One region of the Rhizobium acaciae genome, then DNA from elsewhere that is predicted to be linked to it. Evidence: predicted binding sites of a transcription regulator. Region 1 holds the regulator's gene; the other holds the start of a gene.
What was found. Region 1 encodes LexA, which represses DNA repair genes until DNA is damaged. Its sites were predicted from a motif close to TGTTCNNNNTGTGTTCNG; they were not measured.
Positions count from the first base shown of each region.

Region 2: OLZ32_RS17625 (putative DNA modification/repair radical SAM protein) is a predicted target of LexA. The motif match lies at 3,959-3,976, and genes of this name have one in related genera.

Region 1 is NZ_JAPCZO010000007.1:216,171-227,178, reverse strand. Features, by position in the region: gene OLZ32_RS13775 (VOC family protein) at 1-363, opposite strand, end outside; gene lexA (transcriptional repressor LexA) at 562-1,281, shown strand; gene OLZ32_RS13765 (ComEC/Rec2 family competence protein) at 1,262-3,694, opposite strand; gene gltA (citrate synthase) at 3,985-5,274, shown strand; gene lpxB (lipid-A-disaccharide synthase) at 5,306-6,484, opposite strand; gene OLZ32_RS13750 (LpxI family protein) at 6,481-7,362, opposite strand; gene lpxA (acyl-ACP--UDP-N-acetylglucosamine O-acyltransferase) at 7,366-8,184, opposite strand; gene fabZ (3-hydroxyacyl-ACP dehydratase FabZ) at 8,181-8,648, opposite strand; gene lpxD (UDP-3-O-(3-hydroxymyristoyl)glucosamine N-acyltransferase) at 8,641-9,705, opposite strand; gene bamA (outer membrane protein assembly factor BamA) at 9,756-11,008, opposite strand, start outside.
Region 2 is NZ_JAPCZO010000010.1:169,454-180,461, reverse strand. Features, by position in the region: gene OLZ32_RS17645 (ATP-binding protein) at 1-534, opposite strand, end outside; gene OLZ32_RS17640 (dicarboxylate/amino acid:cation symporter) at 759-2,093, shown strand; gene OLZ32_RS17635 (glycosyltransferase family 4 protein) at 2,166-3,224, opposite strand; gene greA (transcription elongation factor GreA) at 3,252-3,728, opposite strand; gene OLZ32_RS17625 (putative DNA modification/repair radical SAM protein) at 3,982-5,214, shown strand; gene OLZ32_RS17620 (UdgX family uracil-DNA binding protein) at 5,214-6,668, shown strand; gene carB (carbamoyl-phosphate synthase large subunit) at 6,724-10,212, opposite strand; gene OLZ32_RS17610 (LytTR family DNA-binding domain-containing protein) at 10,482-11,008, opposite strand, start outside.

The DNA of each region.
Region 1 (11,008 bases):
CTCGCCGGCGCTCGATCCGTTGCCAACGAAATTCTGATGATCGATGCCGGCATCCTTGCTGCCGAAAGCCAGCCCCGAAAGCCCCTCCTCGCCACAGCGGAAACGGAAGGCCTGGTTGCGGGCGGTGAAGACATTGCCTTGGCGCGCCGATGCTTCGCTCTCCTCGACGCTCGCAATCCCGAGCGGCTCCAAATAGGTCTTGTCGGCAAAGAAGACGCAGGCATTCTCCGTTCCGAAGGGATGGCGCGCATCGGCGGCAACGGTGAAGCCGAGCTTGCCAAGCCTCTCGCGCGCCAGATCGATATGGACGACCGGCAGCACGACATGATCCAGCGGGTGCGGTTTGGCGGAGTGCTCGTCCATGATATCCCTCCTGGAAACGGCAAGAGATGTGCGACAGCGCTACCCTCAATGCAAGACTTCTGTGCCAATCCGGCGAATGAAAATAAAAATCTCAACGAGTTGGCGCCAAGTTTTACGGAAATTTAGCTACTTGCGGAACACATATGGAACATATAGTGTCTGTTCTGGATTTGTTTCAATCACGAGGTCACAACGTCGATGCTCACGCGCAAACAACAGGAGCTTCTCCTTTTCATTCACGAGCGCATGAAGGAATCCGGCGTTCCGCCATCTTTCGACGAAATGAAGGATGCTCTGGACCTCGCCTCCAAGTCCGGAATTCATCGCTTGATTACAGCGCTCGAGGAGCGAGGCTTCATTCGCCGCCTACCGAACCGCGCCCGCGCGCTCGAGGTCATCAAGCTTCCGGAGGCCTACAGCCCCAGCATCCAGCCGCGGCGCGGCTTTTCGCCGAGCGTCATCGAGGGCAGCCTCGGCAAACCGCAGCCGGTCGCCACTCCTGCTCCCGCAAAACCCGTCGCCGACAACGGCAACTCGGTCTCCGTGCCGGTCATGGGCCGAATCGCTGCCGGTGTGCCGATCTCGGCGATCCAGAACAATACCCACGACATCGTCGTTCCGGCGGACATGCTCGGCTCCGGTGAACATTATGCGCTGGAGGTCAAGGGCGATTCGATGATCGACGCCGGCATCTTCGACGGCGACACCGTGATCATCCGCAACGGCAGCACCGCAAGTCCTGGCGACATCGTCGTTGCTCTCGTCGACGACGAAGAAGCGACACTCAAGCGCTTCCGCCGCAAGGGCGCCTCGATCGCGCTGGAAGCGGCCAACCCGGCTTACGAGACCCGGATTTTCGGTCCGGACCGTGTCAAGGTTCAGGGCAAACTCGTCGGTCTCATTCGCCGCTATCACTGACATTGGCCAGGCCCGATTCGGTAAAACTATTGCTGCGCCAGTCATAGGCGCGATGGCGCATCCATGGCCGCGACAATGCATCGAATGCGGTTGCGACCTCCAGGCCGGTGCCCGTGAAGCGCAACTCGATGGAACCGGTCCTGCGCAGCGTCTCACCAGTGAAGAGCGTCGCACCCGAGCGGCAATTGTTGAAGCGAAGGCGGACCGACGTCACGACGATATCGGCCGCGTCACATGCCGGGCCGAGATAGGCGGCATTGTCGATGACGGTTACCACCTGACCATTGCCAAGCCTTGATGTGCACCAGGCCTTCTTGACGCAGGAAAAGCGGTTTGCGTCACCGCCCGCTGTGGCCGCTCGCATCGCGGTCCTTGCTTCGTTCTGCTGATCGCGGGAAAGCCTGACGCGGCGGTCTTCTCCCTCAGGCGGGATAGCAGGACCATCCAGCATCTTCGGCGGATCGTGCCTCGGCAGGACCAGGGCTCTCTGCCACTGGTCGAAGATGAAATCCGGCGGTCTTTCACGGTTGGAAGCCATTGCCGCCGCCTCGACGACCGCGACGAGACTACCATCCTCCGAAATCACCAAATCTGGCGGACGGGGAACCGGCAGAAGCAACAGGATGAGCGTTGCGACCGCGATGATCGATGTGCCGACATGGCGCAGCCGGGTGCGGAGCAGCGTCAGCAGCAGAAAGCCTGCGACGGCGACCGCGAAATACCAGGCGGGCAAGCGGCCGACGTCGATATTGCCATCCCAGCCGGACACCGTCTTTGCGACCGCGATCACCAGATCGAGGCCGAATCCGACGACCTTCCAGGCCCAAACATCCAGACCGAAAGGCATGAGCAGCATCGCCAGCAAGCCGGCCGGCATGACGATGAAGGAGATGATCGGCATCGTCGCGAGGTTCGCCGGCAGGCCGTAGGCGGTCAGGCGATGAAAATGCTCGATCGAAAACAGCGCGGTGGAAAAACCGCCGATCAGCGAGGTCAGGAAGACGCCGCCGAAGAAGCCCGCAACCGTAACCAAGGGCCTGACGATCGGCAGCTTCAGGAAGGCGTTTTCGCGGACGCGCCGGTCCTTCCACAGCTGATAGCCCGAGACCAGCGCCAATGTCGCGGCAAAAGACATCTGGAAGCTCGGACCCAAGACCTCGGACGGCGAAATGACGATGATGACGAGCGCCGAGAGAGCGACATTGCGCAGGCTGATCGACGGCCGGTCGAAGAAGACGGCAATCAACATGATGGCCATCATGATGAAAGCGCGTTCTGCAGAGACCGCAAAGCCCGAGATCAGGAAATAGGCGGTGACAGCGATGAGCGCGCCGGCGGCAGCGATCTTCTTCGTCGGATAGGCCTCAGCGATGCCAGGAAAGAGGCTGAGCAGCATCCGGAAGCCGACGAAAAAGATGCCGGCCGACAGCGCCATGTTGAGACCGGAGATGGCAATGATATGAGCCAGGCCGGACTGGCGCAGCGCCTCCGTCGTTTCATTCGAGATGGCACGCCGCTCGTCCGTCACCAGAGCAGCGGCGAAAGCGCCGGTGTCGCCGGGCAGGATCGACCTTATGCGGTCACCAATACCGCTGCGCAGCCGGTAGAGCCCTTCGAGCAGCGTTTCCGCCGTCGATCTGGCAGCCTGGGGACCAGCTTGCGCATCGACCTTCGTCGGTGCACCGTAGAAGAAGCCGTTGGCGCCGATGCCATCGAAATAGGCACCGAAGGAAAAGTCGTTGAGTTCGGGAAGTGCCGGACCTGCCGGCGGCGTCAGGCGCGCCCTGCCGGTGATGATATCGCCGATCTCGAAGGCCGCGTCCGCGCCGCGGGCGATGGCGGTTATGCGTTCCGGCCGCCGCTTCAGTTCCGGTGCCTTAGTGCCGGTGACCGCAAGAATGTAGCGCCACCGCCCGCGACCATCGCCTTCGCGCCGCTCGACACGGCCGGTCACCGTTGTCGTCACTGATGAATCGAGGATCACGGTCGAAGCCCGCCGGCTCTCGAACTGCGCCGTGACCATGCCGCAGACCACGAGCGAGAGCGCCAGCAGCGTTGCCCGCACTGCCGCCCGGCTGCGGCTGGCGATGAGAACCGCCACGGTCAGCGCCAACAGGCAGAGCAGTGATGCAACGAGAGAAAAATCCGATGCCGCGAGAAACCAGACGGCTGACCCGGCGCCGAGGAAGACCGGCGAGAAGAGCAACAGGCGGCCATGGTCCGCCTCCTCGCCCAGCATGCGCATGCCGGCACGCAGCAATTGCGACGCTGCGGCCGGCACCCGGTGGCGCAATGGTGTAGCCGACTGCGTCCGTGTCGGTCGCGTCACCACGGCAGGTGGTGAAAAACTGGAGGTGTCGGCAAGGCCTTCGCCTGCTTCCGGCCGCAATTCGACTGTCGTCAACTCCTGCATGAACCGCCCAAGCCCGGCTGCGAATGCGGCCAGAATGCAACCTCCAATCAAATCCAGCAAGAATAATCGATTGAAATATGAGGGAAAATCGCGAGCGCCAAAAGACCAGTCGAATCATCGGCTTCCGATATGCGTGCGGCTCATCGCTGCAGTGCCTAAAAGGTGATACCGCAATGCACAAAATGCCATCACGGTAACTTGGCATTAGCTTCGCGATCATATAGCTATCGGTGAGGACGCTTAACCCCTATGGCGCTTTTATGGCGCCACCGCCATTTCGGAGGATCAGCATGACGGATCAAAGCGCTACAATAAAAATCGGTGACAAGTCTGTCGACCTTGCTGTCAAAAGCGGCACGATCGGCCCGAGCGTCATCGATATCGGTGCCCTCTACAAGAACACGGCTTCCTTCACTTACGATCCGGGTTTTACCTCGACCGCATCCTGTGAATCGAAAATCACCTACATCGACGGCGACGAAGGTGTCCTGCTGCATCGCGGCTATCCGATCGAGCAGCTCGCCGAGCACGGCGACTTCCTCGAGGTCTGCTACCTCCTGCTTTACGGCGAACTGCCGACCACCGTGCAGAAGAAGGATTTCGATTACCGCGTCACGCACCACACCATGGTGCACGAGCAGATGAGCCGCTTTTTCACCGGCTTCCGCCGCGATGCGCATCCGATGGCCGTCATGTGCGGCTGCGTCGGCGCGCTGTCGGCCTTCTATCACGACTCCACCGACATCACCGATCCGCACCAGCGCATGGTCGCCAGCCTGCGCATGATCGCCAAGATGCCGACGCTTGCCGCCATGGCCTACAAGTACCATATCGGCCAGCCCTTCGTTTATCCGAAGAACGATCTCGACTACGCCTCGAACTTCCTGCGCATGTGTTTTGCCGTGCCTTGCGAGGAATATGTGGTCAATCCGGTGCTTGCCCGCGCCATGGACCGCATCTTCATCCTGCATGCCGATCATGAGCAGAACGCCTCGACCTCGACCGTCCGTCTCGCCGGTTCGTCAGGCGCCAACCCGTTCGCCTGCATCGCCGCCGGCATTGCCTGCCTCTGGGGCCCCGCTCACGGCGGCGCCAATGAAGCAGCGCTCAACATGCTCAACGAAATCGGCACGGTCGACCGCATTCCGGAATATGTCGCCCGCGCCAAGGACAAGAACGATCCGTTCCGCCTGATGGGCTTCGGTCACCGCGTCTACAAGAACTACGATCCGCGCGCCAAGATCATGCAGAAGACGACGCATGAAGTGCTCGGCGAACTCGGGATCAAGGACGATCCGTTGCTCGAAGTGGCGATGGAGCTGGAGCGTATCGCGCTCACCGACGAATATTTCATCGAGAAGAAGCTCTATCCGAACATCGACTTCTATTCCGGCATCACGTTGAAGGCGCTGGGCTTCCCCACGACCATGTTCACCGTGCTCTTCGCGCTTGCCCGCACCGTCGGCTGGATCGCGCAGTGGAACGAGATGATCGAGGATCCGGAACAGCGCATCGGCCGTCCGCGCCAGCTTTATGTCGGCGAACCGAAGCGCGATTACATCCCGGTTTCGAAGCGCTGATCGCTTCCAAAGAACCCAAAAGAAAACCCGGTCAGAAACGACCGGGTTTTTTCTTTTTCAGCAGGTCGAGAAGGATCTCGGCGGCGTGCTCGCCGGGCGGCTTTTCGGTCTGCATGCGTTGCCAGACGAGATCGTAGCCCTCGTTCATCGCCTTCAGTTGGAACGTATCGGCCGACAGCCGCTCCATCCAGCGCGCCAGACTGGCGCCGCGGACGATCTCGTTCAGATATTCCGGCACGACGGCATAATCGGCGATGATATTGGGCAATGCGCCCGTCCACACCTTGATGCGCCGGGCGAGCAGGCGGATAATCCAATCCGTCTTGTAGACGGACACCGTCGGCACGCCGGCAAGGGCGAGTTCGAGGATCACCGTGCCGGAAGCCGCCATCGCCGCATCCGCCTCGGCAAAGGCCTTCCATTTCTGCGCCGGCCCGACCGCCACCTCCGGCGGCGTGGCCCAGCCGGCGACGAGCCCCTTCACCAGCGCTTCGTTGTGCGGCACGGTCGGCAGCAGGAAGCGCATCGGGCCGTTGCGGGCGACGAGTTCCTTGGCCGCATCCTCGAAGAACGGCAGCAGTTTGGCGATTTCAGATGATCTTGATCCAGGAAGCATCAGGATCGCCTTGCCCGCTCCCTCGACGGGTGCGTGCCCGGTGCGCAGCCGCCGCGCCTCTAGCAGCGCCGGATCGGCGGTCAGGCGATGGCCGACATAGGTGGTCTCAGGCCCGCCGAGCGCACGCATTGTTGCCGGCTCGAAGGGCAGGACGGCGAGCACATGATCGACATAGGCGAGCATGCGCGTGGCGCGATATTCCTTCCAGGCCCAGACGCTCGGACAGACATAATTGACGACCGGCAGATCGGGCAGCGCGGCGCGAACACGCTTGGCGACGCGATGGGTAAAATCCGGGCTGTCGATGATAAGAAGAATATCCGGCCTTGCGGCGATGATGGCAGCCGTCGTCTGGCGGATCAGGGTATAGAGCTTTGGCAGCCGGCTCAGCACCTGCGTGATGCCCATGATCGACAGCTCGGAGAAATCGAACAGGGATCGCAAGCCTTCGGCCTGCAGCCCTTCGCCGCCGACGCCGACGAGTTCCACCGGTCCACTATGAATCCGCTTCAGGGCGGCGATGAGATCGGCACCGAGCAGATCCCCCGACACCTCACCGGCAATGACGGCGATCTTCAACGGCGCCCCGTTCATTCGAGCCCCCATGCCGGCAGGCCGCGATCGATGCCGCAGACGAAAAGCCCGGCCTCATCGGCGGCTTTGATAACGGCAGCGCGATCGAGCACCAGCGAGCGGCCGGCCTCGACGGCGACGCCGGCAAGGCCGGCTTTCCTCGCGTTCAAGACCGTGGAAACGCCGATCGCCGGCAGGTCGGCACGGATATCCTGCTGCGGCTTGCAGAGCTTGACAAGCGCGCCGCGGCGGCGCGGCGAGATGCGCCCGGCGGCTCTGAGACCCGCGACACGCTCCAGCATCTCGTCCGTGCCCTCAAGACCCTCCAGCGCGACGATACGCCCGCCGATGCTGACAGCGCCCTGGCCGACATCGAGCCGGCCCAGCATCTCAGCGGCATCGGCTGCGCGCCTGATATCGCGCCGGTCTTCTTCGCCCGGTATCGCCGTGCCGATCGGGCCGACGGCGGCAAGAAGGTCGGGGGCGATCTCATGGGCACCGACGACACGCCGGCCGTTTCCCTCGATCAGCCGGATCACCATCTGCAGCACCGTATCGTCGCCGCCGGACAGCAAGGTGCGGATCGCGGCCGGCATCTTCATCAGAGTGCGCAGCGTCGGGCGCACCTCGCGCCATTCCGGCCGGCGCCGCACGCTGCCGGACATGACGACACGGCCGATGCCGTAGCGGTTCAAGAGGCCCTCGAGAGCTGCAAAATCGCCGATGCCGATGACGGCATGGTCATAGCCCTCCCAGCGCCGGTCGCTTTCGTCCTTCAGCGCGACGATGACGGGATTTTCGCCCGCCGCGCGCGCAGCTTCGGCGACATAGGAAGGCAGAAAGCCGCCGCCGGCGATGATCGCCAGCCGGCCCGCAGCGGTGTCGCCGGAAAAAGTCACGGACTAGCCCTTCTGCCCCCGGGTTGGCGAGGACAAGGCGCGGTCGCTGTCGGCGGCGATGAAATCGAGGATGTGGAGCGCCTGCTCGCAATCGGCATATTCTTCGCGGATGGCGGCGGCGTTTTCGCGGATGGAGCCTGTTCCTTCGAAGATCGATTTGTAGGCGCGGCGCACCCTGTGAATGACGGCCCGGTCGACGCCGGCGCGTGTCATGCCGACGACGTTGAGACCGCTCAGCAGCCCGGGATTGCCGTTCAGCATGCCGTAGGGAATGACGTCGTAGCTCACCGCCGAGAGCCCGCCGACGAAGGCCTGACGACCAACGCGGGTGAACTGGTGAACGGCCGAGCCGCCGCCTAGGATGACGCGATCCTCGATGACGACATGGCCGGCAAGCATGACGTTGTTCGACATGATCACGTGATTGCCGACCCTGCAGTCATGCGCGACATGGGAATTGGCAAGGAAGAGATTGTTGTCGCCGACGATCGTCTGGCCGCCGAAATCGGCCGTGCCGGTGTTCATGGTCACGCCTTCGCGGATCGTGCAGTTGGCGCCAACCGTCAGCGTCGTCTCCTCGCCGCCGTGATGCACGCTCTGCGGATCACCGCCGACGACCGCCATCGGGAAGATTCGCGTGCCCTTGCCGATCACGGTGCGTCCGGTGACGACCACATGCGACAAAAGCTCGACATTCGCATGCAGGACGACGTGCGGCCCGACATGGCAGAAGGGACCGATCTTGACGCCCTCACCGATGGTCGCGCCGTCTTCGACGACAGCCATCGGATGAATGCGGGCGCTTTCGGCGATAGTGCTCATGCCTGATCCTTACGAACGATCATCGCGCCGATATCGGCTTCGGCGACAAGCGCGCCGTCGACCTTGGCGTCACAATGGAATTTCCAGATATTGCCGCGCTGCTTGTGCTTCCTGACATGGAATTCAACACGATCGCCGGGTACGACGGGCTTGCGGAAGCGCGCATTCTCGATGGTCATGAAATAGACGAGGTTGCCTGGCTGGCCATCCTTCTTGGCACAGATCGCACCCGCGGTCTGAGCCATGCCCTCGATCAACAGAACGCCGGGCATAATCGGAGATTCCGGAAAATGACCGGTGAAATGCGGTTCGTTCACCGTGACGTTCTTGATGCCGATCGCCGTGTTGTCGCCGTCAATCTCGATGATCTTGTCGACCATGAGAAACGGGTAGCGATGCGGCAGCAGTTTCATGATCTCGATGATGTCAGCCGAAGAAAGCGTTGTCGTGGCTTCCTCAGTCATTTTGCTCGCCTCCAGGTTTCTTCCCGCGCAGCTTCGTCTTTGACATCTGTTGCGCGACATCTCTCAGATAGTCATTCAGCGGACGCCCAGGTGTACCACCATACTGTCCGCCGGCGGCAAGATCGGTCATGATACCGCTTTGGGCGGCGATCTGCACGCCGTCGCCGATCGTCACATGCCCCTTGATACCGACCTGGCCGCCGATCTGAACGCCATTGCCGATCTTCGCGCTGCCGGCGATGCCGACCTGCGCAACGATGGCGCAATGGCGGCCGATCTGAACGTTGTGGCCGATCTGTACCTGGTTGTCGATCTTGGTGCCTTCGCCGATTACCGTATCGTCCATGGTGCCACGGTCGATCGAGGTGTTGGCGCCGATCTCGACATTATCCTGGATAATCACTCGGCCGATCTGGACGATCTTGATCATGCCGCGCGGGCCTGGCGCATAACCGAAACCATCCTGGCCGATGCGGGCGCCGTTGTGGATGATGACGCCATTGCCGAGCAGCGCGCAGAGAATACTCGCGCCGGCCGCAATCGAACAATCCCGGCCAATCTTGACATTCGGACCGATGACGCTGTGGGCGCCGATGCGCGTCCCTTCGCCGATCTCGGCATGCGCTCCGATGACGGCCAGCGGCTCGACGATCACGCCCTTTTCAAGCTTGGCGCTCGGATCGATCACCGCGCTTGGCGCGATCTCGCTTTCACCGGAGAAGACGACGGGGCGCAATGCCGCGGGATAAAACAGGCCGCCCGCCATCGCGAAAGCCGCATGCGGATTGGACGACAGGATGACCGGGATATTGGGGGGTACGAGATCGGCGAGCGCCTTGTCGCAGATCACTGCCGAGGCTTCGCATGTCGCCAGTTCATCGCGGTTACGACGCGACAGGATATAACAGACATCGCCTGCCCGGGCCCGGCTGATGGGAGCAACGGACCTGACGATAACATCGGCATAGTCGGAATTGGCGAGTTCCGCCCCAAGAAACTCTGCCAGCTCAGCGAGCTTCAGACCTTCATGGGGCAGAAAAAAAACGTTTTGCTCCATCGGCAATGCTCCAGAACGGAATTGAGTCTTACAGTTCCGGACTGCCGATATCAGAATTGGTTGTTGATGCCAAACTTGAAGTTCTGCGTCTTGTCGAAGTCTTCCTTGAGGACCGGGATCGCGTAATCCAGACGCAATGCACCGAAGGGAGACTGCCAGACGACGCCGACACCGACGGAGGCGCGCAGCGAAGCGCTGGTACCGTCGGCCTGATCTGACCCAAGAAGCTCGACGTCATTGCCGAACAGCGTACCGGCATCGGCAAAGACTGCTCCGCGCAGGTTGAAGTCACGCGGGAAGCCCGGCATCGGGAAGGTCGCTTCCGCAGACGCCGTGAAATAGGTCGTGCCACCGAGCGGGTCATCGTTGTCCCCGCGGATGCGCGGGCCGATACCCTTGTTCTCGAAGCCGCGAATATCGCCGTTGGTCAGCGTGAACTGGTCGAAGACGTTCAGATGATCACCCAAGGGGACGACATAACCAGCCGAAGCGGAAACCGAGCCGATGATATCGGCATCGTCAGCGAGCAAGTGGTAATAACGGGCCTTGCCGTAGATCTTGTAGAACTGCGAGTCGCCGCCGAGGCCGGCAAGTTCATGCGTCGCCGTCGCATAGATGCCTTCACGCGGCAGGACAGTGTCGTCAAGCGTGTTGTAGGTCAGCGTCTGCGAGACGGACGAGCGTGTCCACGGGCTCTCGTCGACCAGATTGGCGTAGGTCGCCGAAAGATCAGAGGTATCGCCGTCATACTTCATCTGCTTGTAGTTATAGCGGAAGGTCGTCGCCAGATCTTCGGTGATCGGCGCAGTCACACGCAGAACGACGCTGGTTTCCTCGTAGTCGTAGTCGTCGTTGCTCGACGTTTCGCTGCGGTTGACGTCGAAGCCTGCCGCCAGACGGTAGCCGAGGAAATAGGGTTCGGTGAAGCTGACGCCGTAGGCGCGCGAGCCTTCCTGGCCGCCACCGGCCGAGATGCGGATGTACTGACCACGGCCGAGGAAGTTCTTTTCCTCGATCGACGCTTCGAGCAGCAGACCGTCGCCGCCGGCGGCATAACCCGCGCCGACACCGAACGAACCGGTCGACTGATCCTGCACGTCGACGACCACCACGACGCGGTCCGGCGAACTGCCCGGCTGGGTGGAGATGTTGACCGAGGAGAAGTAACCGAGCGCTTCGAGGCGACGCTTGGCCTTAGTGATCATCTGCTGGTTGAAGGCATCGCCTTCGCTCATGTCGAATTCGCGACGAATGACGTAGTCGCGCGTGCGGCTGTTGCCGCGGATCTCGATGCGCTCGACAT
Region 2 (11,008 bases), on a different contig from region 1:
ATAGAGGCCCGGTTTCTTGCTGACCGTGCCGAGCGCGAAGTGCTCGGCCTGTCCTCGTTCGACCGCCCCCTGAAAATACTCGCGGAAACGATAGTCATTGCCGACGAAGCTCGTCGGTTCGCGCCAGTTGCTGGCCGAAACCGCCATGCCGTCCTTGTCGATGACATAGATGACGGCAGCTTTCGTGCCCGCCGCCAAATTTTCCAGCTTCTGACTGAGCCGCTCGAACGCGCCGGCATCGTTTCCTGCCAGTGCGGCGGCGAGTGCCGCGTCCTGCGACAACACGAAGGGAAGCGCCCGGTATTTTTCGAGAACCGTGCGCAGCAAAGCCGCATTCAGCCTCGCATCCATGCGGGCCTGTTCCTCGAGGGCAGCCTCCGCACGGTGCCGGCCGATCTCGCCGCTGGCCCACAGGCTTGCCACGACAGCGAGGAGGGCGAGCACGGCATAGGCCCACCACATCCGGCGGATGCGGTGTTGCACGGGCAGGGAAGGCCACAATTTCTGCGACACGGACATGGCGGATTTGTGCACTTTTCTGCACGAAACGCAAATGAATTTGTGCGGATTTCCGCATTGCTTAATGAGTCATCTGCAGCCTCGTAAATTTTTCATTAATAAATTCAATGTGTTGCTGGTCGGCGCAAAACTGGCACGGCGATTGCGAAGAACCTGGCAACAACGGCTGAGCTGTTGGACTTGAAGCGAACGGCTCGGGAGGCCGGAGTTCGTTCCGGACGAGCCATTAGGAGGACATCATGATCGCAGCACCACTCGATGCAGTCGCAGACAGCAAGGGCAAGAAGCCCTTTTATACCCATCTTTACGTTCAGGTTCTCGCGGCCATCGCCGCCGGCATCCTTCTCGGCCATTTCTATCCCGAATTCGGCACCCAGCTGAAGCCGCTCGGCGATGCCTTCATCAAGCTCGTCAAGATGATCATTGCCCCCGTCATCTTCCTGACGGTTGCGACCGGCATTGCCGGCATGAGCGACCTGCAGAAGGTCGGCCGCGTCGCCGGCAAGGCGATGCTCTACTTCCTGACATTCTCGACATTGGCGCTCATCATTGGCCTGATCGTCGCCAATGTCGTCCAGCCCGGCGCTGGCATGAACATCGATCCTGCCTCGCTGGATCCGGCCGCCGTCGCCGGCTACGCCGCAAAGGCGCATGAGCAGAGCATCGTCGGTTTCCTCACCAACATCATCCCGACGACGATCGTGGGCGCTTTTGCCGATGGCGACATTCTGCAGGTGCTGTTCTTCTCGGTGCTCTTCGGTATCGCGCTCGCCATGGTCGGCGAAAAGGGCGAACCGGTCGTCAACTTCCTCAATTCCCTGACGGCGCCGGTGTTCAAGCTCGTCGCCATCCTCATGAAGGCAGCGCCCATCGGCGCCTTCGGCGCCATGGCATTCACCATCGGCAAGTATGGCGTCGGGTCGATCGCCAACCTCGCCATGCTGATCGGCACCTTCTACGTTACATCTCTGCTCTTCGTCTTCATCGTTCTCGGCGCTGTTGCCCGCTACAATGGCTTCTCGATCGTGGCGCTGCTGCGCTACATCAAGGAAGAACTGCTGCTGGTCCTCGGCACCTCGTCTTCGGAGGCAGCCCTTCCCGGGCTGATGAACAAGATGGAGAAGGCCGGCTGCAAGCGCTCGGTCGTCGGCCTCGTCATTCCGACAGGCTATTCCTTCAATCTCGACGGCACCAACATCTACATGACGCTGGCAGCGCTCTTCATTGCCCAGGCAACCGGTATTCATCTCTCCTGGGGTGATCAGATCCTGCTGCTGCTGGTGGCGATGCTGAGCTCGAAGGGTGCAGCGGGCATCACCGGCGCCGGCTTCATCACGCTTGCCGCAACGCTCTCTGTCGTGCCCTCCGTGCCGGTCGCCGGCATGGCACTTATCCTCGGCATCGACCGCTTCATGTCGGAATGCCGGGCGCTGACCAACCTCGTCGGCAATGCGGTTGCCACGATCGTCGTCGCACGTTGGGAAAACGAGCTGGATACAGCGCAGCTTGCCGCGGCACTGGGCGGACAGACCGGAGATGATATTTCGGCTGCCGGACTGCAGCCGGCCGAATAACCAGCCGCTATTCCTTGTCCTTAGAATCCCTGCAGCGGCCCGTTATCCAACGGGCCGTTTCTCTTTTCTGCTTCAGCCGCGATTGTCGCCGAGAAGGCGATCGTAAATCGCGCCGATCGCGCTTGCTTCCTTCTCCAGCGCAAAATTCGTCCTGACATGCCGTAGGGCATTCTCGCCATGGGCAATCGCCAAAGCGGGATCTGCGATATAGGGCGCGATTGCCCGCGTCAGCGCCTCGCCATCGCCGGCGGCGACGACCGAGCCCGTCTCGCCCGTGACGATGAGCTCGGCATAGGCGCCGGCGTCCGATGCCACCACCGCGGTGCGCGAGGCCATGGCTTCGAGTGGCGTCAGGCCAAAACCCTCGTTGCGGGAAGGGGCGACGTAAAGCGTCAGGCGGCGATACCAGACCTTGATGTCAGGCACTTCGCCGAGGAAGAGAATACGGTCGCTGAGCCCGGCGGCCGCGACATCCGCTTTAAGTTTGTCGCCAAATGCCGTGTGTTCGGCCGTCACCCGGCCGGAGACGACCGCCGTCCAGTCGGGATGCTGTGGCAGCAGTTCGATCATCGCTCCGACGAAAAGATCAGTGCCCTTCTGATGGCGCACGCGGCCGAAGCAGCCGATGAGATGGCGGCCCGGCAGGCCGGTGGCGGCGATGCCGTCCTCCGCCGTTTCCGGCGGATGGAACAAGGCAAGATCGACGCCGTGCTGGATCACCGTATGCGGCACCTCGAGGAACGAACCGGATCGATCGCTGGTCGCGATGACAGCGTCCATGCGACGGATCAGCCATTTCGTATAGGCGCTGTGGCGGCGTTGCGCGGCCGAGGTGAAGAGAAGCTTCAGCGGCATGCGCATGAGATGGCGCAGCAGGATGCCGACGGCCATCTCGTTGTTGCGGCGAGCGTGCCAGACGCGCTGGCGCCGGCGCGCCGGCGGGCGCCAGAGGCCGAGGAGCTGCGGCCACTTCAGTTTCGGCAGGCCTTCCGGCAGGCCGGGGCCGAGTGTCGCGATCTTGATGCCGAGCCGGATCTGGTACGGGATGAGCTGGACGATAGTCGACGTGACGCCGGAGAGCCGGCGCTTGAAATTGGGCGCAATGATCTCGACGTCACGAATATCCGGCAAGGGAGGGGTCTCGCGGCTGGCGGGCGATCAGCCCCAGGAAACCTGGAGGATCTCGTAGGCCTTGGAGCCGCCCGGCGCATTGACCTCGATGGAATCGCCGACTTCCTTGCCGATCAGCGCACGGGCGATCGGCGAGGAGATGGAGATGCGGCCAGCCTTGACGTCGGCTTCCTGGTCGCCGACGATCTGGTAGGTCTTTTCTTCCTCGGTGTCCTCGTCGATGAGTTTCACCTTGGCGCCGAACTTGATCTTGTCGCCCGACATCTTGGTGAGGTCGATGACCTCGGCGCGCGCCGTCAGGTCTTCCAGCTCGCTGATGCGGCCTTCATTATGGCTCTGGGCTTCCTTGGCGGCGTGGTATTCGGCGTTTTCGGAAAGGTCGCCATGGGCACGGGCTTCGGCGATCGCCTCGATGATTCGGGGGCGCTCCTCCTGCTGACGCCAGCGCAGCTCTTCCTGCAGCTTGACGAAACCACCCGGTGTCATCGGTACCTTTTCAACCATTTTTCTGTCCTTCAATCCTCGTATCCGCACAATCAGCGGCGAACACAAAAGAAAACAGGTCCCGAAGGGGAGCTTCGGAACCGTGCCACAATCTTAGTCGGACGCTTATAGCAGATCGCCAAGGCCGATTTCCAGAAAATTCGCATAAAAGAAACGCGGCTTGCCGCGATATTGGGTGGTACGACTTGAAAATGGGCAGAAATCGGACCGTCCTGATTGACTCTGCACATAAGAACATATAGTGAACATTCTAATGAAGAAGTCGCTCACAGAACGCTTGGCCATTCTTTCCGATGCCGCGAAATATGACGCTTCCTGCGCTTCCAGCGGCACGGTGAAACGTGATTCCCGGGCAAGTGGCGGGCTCGGTTCGACCGAGGGATCCGGCATCTGTCATGCCTATGCCCCGGACGGGCGGTGCATTTCGCTTCTGAAAATACTGCTGACCAATTTCTGCATCTACGACTGCGCCTATTGCGTCAATCGCTCGTCGAGCAATGTCGAACGGGCGCGCTTTACGCCCGAGGAGGTCATCTGGCTGACGCTGGAATTCTACCGCCGCAACTATATCGAAGGGCTGTTCCTTTCCTCGGGCATCATTCGTTCGTCCGATTACACGATGGAAGAGATGGTCCGTATCGTCCGCGAACTGCGTGTAACCCATAATTTCCGAGGCTATATCCATCTGAAATCGATCCCCGAGGCGTCGCCGCGTCTGATCGAGGAGGCGGGGCTTCATGCCGATAGGCTGTCGCTCAATATCGAGTTGCCGACGGATCACGGCATCACCCGCTTTGCGCCGGAAAAGAAGCCTGCCAATATTCGGCGATCGATGGGGGATTTGAGGCTGAAGATTGAGGCCGCCGGTGAACCGACGCTCAGGACAAAGAAGCGTCAGCGTTTCGTGCCGGCCGGCCAGAGCACGCAGATGATCGTCGGCGCCGACGGGGCGAACGATGCGACGATCCTTGCGACCAGCGGCAGGCTTTACAGCAGCTATGGGCTGAAGCGCGTCTATTATTCCGCCTTCAGCCCGATCCCGGATTCGTCGAAAAACCTGCCGCTGATCAAGCCGCCGTTGATGCGCGAGCACCGGCTCTATCAGGCCGACTGGCTCTATCGATTCTACGGTTTCGGGATCGACGAGATTACTGCGAACCAGGCGGGCGGCATGCTCGATCTCACGCTCGACCCCAAGCTTGCCTGGGCGCTCGCCAACCGGGCCGAATTTCCCGTCGATATCAACCGGGCTGAGCGCGAGCGGCTGCTGCGCGTGCCCGGTCTCGGCACCAAGACAGTCAAAGCGATCGTTTCGGCCCGCCGTTTTCGCCGGTTGCGGCTCGACGATCTCCAGCGGCTCGGCATTTCGATCAAGAAGGTCCAGTCCTTCATCTCGGCGGAAGGCTGGTCGCCGCGCCGATTGATCGAGCGCCCCGACCTTCGCGCCATGTTCGAACCGCAACCTGAACAATTGTCGTTGCTGTGATGCGCCGGGTCGTGCTGGCAGGACGCGGGGAGCTTGCCGAATGGCGTGACGCCGCGCGCGCCTTCTCGGCTGCCGGCATCCTGCCGGAAGAGATCGAGTGGCGCGAAAAACGGGGTGAGCCGGGTTTTGCGTTTCAACACGACGCCATGCCGCCTGCGTCTGCCGCAGCACGCAAACCGATGACGGTGCCGCCCGCCTTCATCGAGCTGGCGGAGACAGTTCTCTGCCATTCCGACCCGGCGCGCTTTTCCCTGCTTTACCGTCTGCTCTGGCGGCTGCAGCTGGACCGGCAGCTGCTTGAAGTGGCCTCCGACGAGGACGTCGCCCGTGCCAGGCTGATGGCGAAAAGCGTTCGGCGCGACGCGCATAAGATGACGGCCTTCCTCCGCTTCAAGGAGGTTGGTGCGGTGTCGGCGGGCCGTCGAAAATTCCTCGCCTGGTTCGAGCCGGATCACCATATCGTCAGGCGCACAGCGCCCTTCTTCCAACGGCGCTTCACTGACATGGACTGGCTGATCGCGACGCCCATGGGATCGGCCGCGTGGGACGGCGAGCGGCTGACGATGAGCGACGAACCGTGTGAAAAACCCAATTTCACAGATGCTACCGATGACCTCTGGCGCACCTACTATGCCAGCATTTTCAATCCGGCGCGGTTGAAGTTGAAGGCGATGCAGGCGGAGATGCCGAAGAAATACTGGAAGAACCTGCCGGAAGCCGATCTCATCCCTGGGCTGATCGCATCGGCGGAGAGCAAGGTGCGGGCCATGGCTGCAAGGGAGGCGACCCAGTCGTTGCCCTTTCACGATCGCCTGCAGGAAGCCGCGCGCAGCATTCCTGCTGAACCCGAAGCGCCGGCGGGCACGCTGGAAGCACTGCGCGCGGAAGCTGCCACCTGCGCCCGTTGTCCGCTTCATGCGAAGGCGACGCAAACCGTATTTGGGGAGGGGCCGCGCGATGCAGAGGTGATGTTCGTCGGCGAGCAGCCGGGCGACCAGGAGGATATATCAGGGCGCCCCTTCGTCGGTCCCGCCGGCAAGCTGCTGGACCAGGTGATCGCTGAAGCGGGCATCGTCCGCTCAACGCTTTACGTCACCAATGCCGTCAAGCATTTCAAATATGAACCGCGCGGCAAGCGTCGCATCCATCAGAAGCCCAATATAGGCGAGGTGAAGCATTGCCGCTGGTGGCTCAATCTGGAGATGGCGCTGATCAAGCCGAAGCTGGTCGTTGCCATGGGGGCGACGGCGCTTGCGGCGCTGACCGATACGAAACAACGGCTGCAGGATGTCAGGGGGAAAGCGATCGCGATCGACGAGAAGCGCACGCTCTTCGTGACGGTGCATCCGTCCTATCTGTTGCGTATTCCCGACGAGCGGCTGAAAGCGGATGAACTGGCACGGTTTCGCGAAGATATGCTGACAATTCAGCGCCTTATGCTTGCGGCCGCATAAATTGATTCCGAAGCCTATGGCGCCGCCGCTCATTGAGCGATGGCGTTGCCGTATCTCAGGCGAAGTAGCTCTGCAGCGGCCGCACTTCGAGATTGCCGGCCTTCAGCGCCTTGATCGCCTGGGCGGCGGCCTCGGCGCCTGCCATCGTCGTGTAATAGGGCACCTTCTGCATCAGCGTCGCACGCCGCAGCGACTTGGAGTCCGAGATCGCCTTGTTGCCATCGGTGGTGTTGATGACGAGCTGGACCTGGCGGTTGCGGATCGCGTCCTCGATGTGCGGGCGGCCTTCCAGCACCTTGTTGATCTTGGTGGCGGTGATACCGTTTTCGGCGAGGAAGCGGGCGGTGCCGCCGGTCGCCAGCACTTTGAAGCCCTGTTCGACGAGGATGCGGATCGCCGGCAGCACGCGCGGCTTGTCGGCGTCGCGCACGGAGACGAAGACCGTGCCGTCACGCGGCAACTCGACGCCGGCGCCGAGCTGCGACTTGGCGAAGGCCAGTGCAAAATCGGTATCGAGGCCGATGACTTCTCCGGTCGAGCGCATTTCCGGGCCGAGCAGCGTGTCGACGCCGGGGAAGCGGGCGAAGGGGAAGACGGCTTCCTTGACGGCGATGTGCTTTAGCTTGCGCGGATCGGGCTTTTCGCCGTAGGCGGCGAAGGTGGCATCGAGTTTCTCGCCGGCCATGACGCGGGCGGCGATCTTGGCGATCGGCGCACCGATGGTCTTTGCGACGAAGGGCACGGTGCGCGAGGCGCGCGGATTGACTTCGAGCACGTAGACGACATCGTCCTTGATGGCGAACTGAACGTTCATCAGGCCGCCGACATTGAGGGCTTTGGCCATGGCCTTGGCCTGGCGCTCCAGCTCGTCGAGCATCTCGTTGGAGAGCGTGCGCGGCGGCAGCGAGCAGGCGCTGTCGCCGGAATGGATGCCGGCTTCCTCGATATGCTCCATGATGCCGGCGACATAGACGTCGGTGCCGTCCGAGAGGCAGTCGACATCGACTTCGATGGCGTGGCTGAGATAGCTGTCGAAGAGCAGCGGGTTCTTGCCGAGCAGAGTGTTGATCTGGCCGGTCTTGTCGTTGGGATAACGCTGCTTGATATCCTCAGGTACCAGTTCAGGCACGGTATCGAGCAGGTAGCTCTGCAATTGTCCTTCCGAATGCAGGATCTGCATGGCACGGCCGCCGAGCACGTAAGAGGGACGCACGACCAGCGGGAAGCCGATTTCGGTGGCGACCATGCGGGCCTGCTCGACCGAATAGGCGATGCCGTTGTTCGGCTGGTTGAGGTCGAGCTTCATCAGGAGCTTCTGGAAGCGGTCGCGGTCCTCGGCAAGGTCGATCATATCGGGCGCGGTGCCGAGGATCGGGATGCCGTTCTTTTCCAGCGCCTCGGCAAGCTTCAGCGGCGTCTGACCGCCGAACTGGACGATGACGCCGACGACTTCGCCCTTTTCCTGTTCTGCCCGCAGGATCTCGATCACATCCTCGGCCGTCAGCGGCTCGAAATAGAGGCGGTCCGAGGTATCGTAGTCGGTCGAGACGGTTTCCGGGTTGCAGTTGATCATGATCGCTTCATAACCCGCATCCTTCAGCGCGAAGGCGGCGTGGCAGCAGCAATAGTCGAACTCGATGCCCTGGCCGATGCGGTTCGGGCCGCCGCCGAGGATGACGACCTTCTTGCGGTCCGACACTTCAGCCTCGGAGCGGGCGGCGCCGACAAAAGGCGTCTCATAGGTCGAATACATATAGGCGGTCGGCGAGGCGAATTCGGCGGCACAGGTATCGATGCGCTTAAAGACAGGGCGGACATTCAGGCTATTGCGGAATTCGGCGACTTCCTTGGGGCGCTTGCCGGTCAGGGTCGCCAGACGCGCGTCGGAGAAGCCCATGGCCTTCAGCATGCGCAGGTTTGTGGCATCCTGGGGCAGGCCGTGCTCGCGGATCCGGGCTTCCATCTCGACGATCGCCTTCAGTTCGGCGATAAACCAGGGATCGATCTTGCAGCCTTCGTGGACTTCGGCTTCGCTCATGCCCTGGCGCAGCGCCTGGGCGACCATGCGCAGGCGATCGGGCGTCGGTGTGCCGATTGCGGCGCGGATGGCGTTCTGGCTGGATTCGCCCTCTTCAAAGCCGGGGATCTCGATTTCGTCGAGGCCGGTCAGGCCGGTTTCCAAGCCGCGCAGCGCCTTCTGCAGCGATTCGGCGAAGGTGCGGCCGATCGCCATGACTTCGCCGACCGATTTCATCGCGGTCGTCAGCACCGGCGAGGCGCCGGGGAATTTCTCGAAGGCGAAACGTGGGATCTTGGTGACGACGTAGTCGATCGACGGTTCGAAGGAGGCAGGCGTGGCACCGCCGGTGATGTCGTTATCCAGTTCGTCGAGCGTATAGCCGATCGCGAGTTTGGCGGCGATCTTGGCGATCGGGAAGCCGGTGGCCTTGGAGGCGAGCGCCGACGAGCGCGAGACGCGCGGGTTCATTTCGATGACGACGAGACGGCCGTCCTTCGGATTGACGGCGAACTGGACGTTCGAGCCGCCGGTCTCGACGCCAATCTCGCGCAGCACCGCGATCGAGGCGTTGCGCATGATCTGATATTCCTTGTCCGTCAGCGTCAGGGCCGGGGCGACGGTGATCGAATCGCCGGTATGGACGCCCATCGGGTCGATGTTTTCGATCGAGCAGATGATGATGCAGTTGTCCGCCTTGTCGCGGACGACCTCCATTTCATATTCCTTCCAGCCGAGCACCGATTCCTCGACCAGCACTTCGGTGGTCGGCGAGGCATCGAGGCCACCGCCGACGATCTCGAAGAATTCCGAGCGGTTGTAGGCGATGCCGCCGCCAGTGCCGCCGAGCGTGAAGGAGGGGCGGATAATCGCGGGCAGGCCGACATGGTCGATCGCCTGGGCGGCAATTGCCATGGCATGGCTCATGTAACGCTGCTTGCGGTCGCTCTCGCCGAGGTTCCACTGGTTTTCCAGCTCGTCCAGCGCCTTGTCGAGGTCGGATCCCGAGAGGCTTTCACGCAGCTTGATGCGTTCGGCCTCGTGCGTCTTGCGGTCGAGGTCCTTGATGTCGGTGGCATTCGCGAGCATCGAACGGGGGGTCTCAAGGCCGATGCGGGCCATAGCCTCGCGGAACAGCGCGCGGTCTTCGGCCATGTCGATGGCGGCGGGCTTGGCGCCGATCATCTCGACATTGTAGCGGTCGAGCACGCCCATGCGCTTCAGCGAAAGCGCGGTGTTCAGCGCCGTCTGGCCGCCCATGGTCGGCAGCAGCGCATCCGGACGCTCCTTGGCGATGATCTTGGCGACAACCTCGGGGGTAATCGGCTCGACATAGGTGGCGTCGGCAAGGCCCGGATCGGTCATGATCGTCGCCGGGTTGGAGTTGACGAGGATGACGCGGTAGCCTTCCTCCTTCAGCGCCTTGCAAGCCTGGGTGCCGGAATAGTCGAATTCGCAAGCCTGGCCGATAACGATCGGTCCCGCGCCGATGATGAGGATCGATTTGATATCTTGGCGCTTCGGCATGAGTGCTTCCGTTTTCTGGCTGCGCAGAAAGCCGGCCAGGGTGGGAGATCACCGGGTCGGGTCGCGCATGCTGGGTCTTTTCAGGCTAGAAGCGGCTTATAGGCAAATGTATTTGCAAACGGAACCCCATAAATCGCGGAATCGACAGGAATCCAACACGGCGCGAAAGACTATTTCCCATCAGACGCGACCGCCACCCGGATTTCGCCGCCGCCTTGCTTCCGGAAGTGCGAAAGCGGGAGTCCCATCAAGCGCTTGGCGCGTCTTCTTTACGTGAAACGCCGGCGCACATCCTCGGCATAGCTGCGGCTGACCGGGATTTCCGTGCCGTCGCGGGTGAGGATCAGCAGCCTGCCATTGTCGCGTTTCAGGCTTTCGACATGGGCGTCGGCCACCCAGTGCGAGCGATGGACGCGAAGGCCCGGCGTGCCGGCGGTTTCCTTCAGCGCATCGGCGAAACGCAAGAGCACCAGTTCGCGCCCGCGGCTGGTCACCACCTCGGTATAGTGGTCCTGGACGGAAAGGCGCAGCAACGAGCCACGATTCTCAGGCTTCAGCCGGTCGAGGATCGAGGCTGCGGGGCTGGTTTCCTGAGGTGCCGCGGCTTCGGCGATTTTCTGGCTCATCGCCATGTAGGTCAAAAGGCAGAAGAGGGCGCAGAGTGGCACCGCAAAAAGCACGCGCTGCAGGCCGCTTTCGAGCGCGGTCGCTTCGCCGGTGAAGGCATAGTCGACGAGGCCGATGGCAAAACCGATCGGCAGGGCGGCTATGAGCGAGCCCGCCATCATGCGGGCGA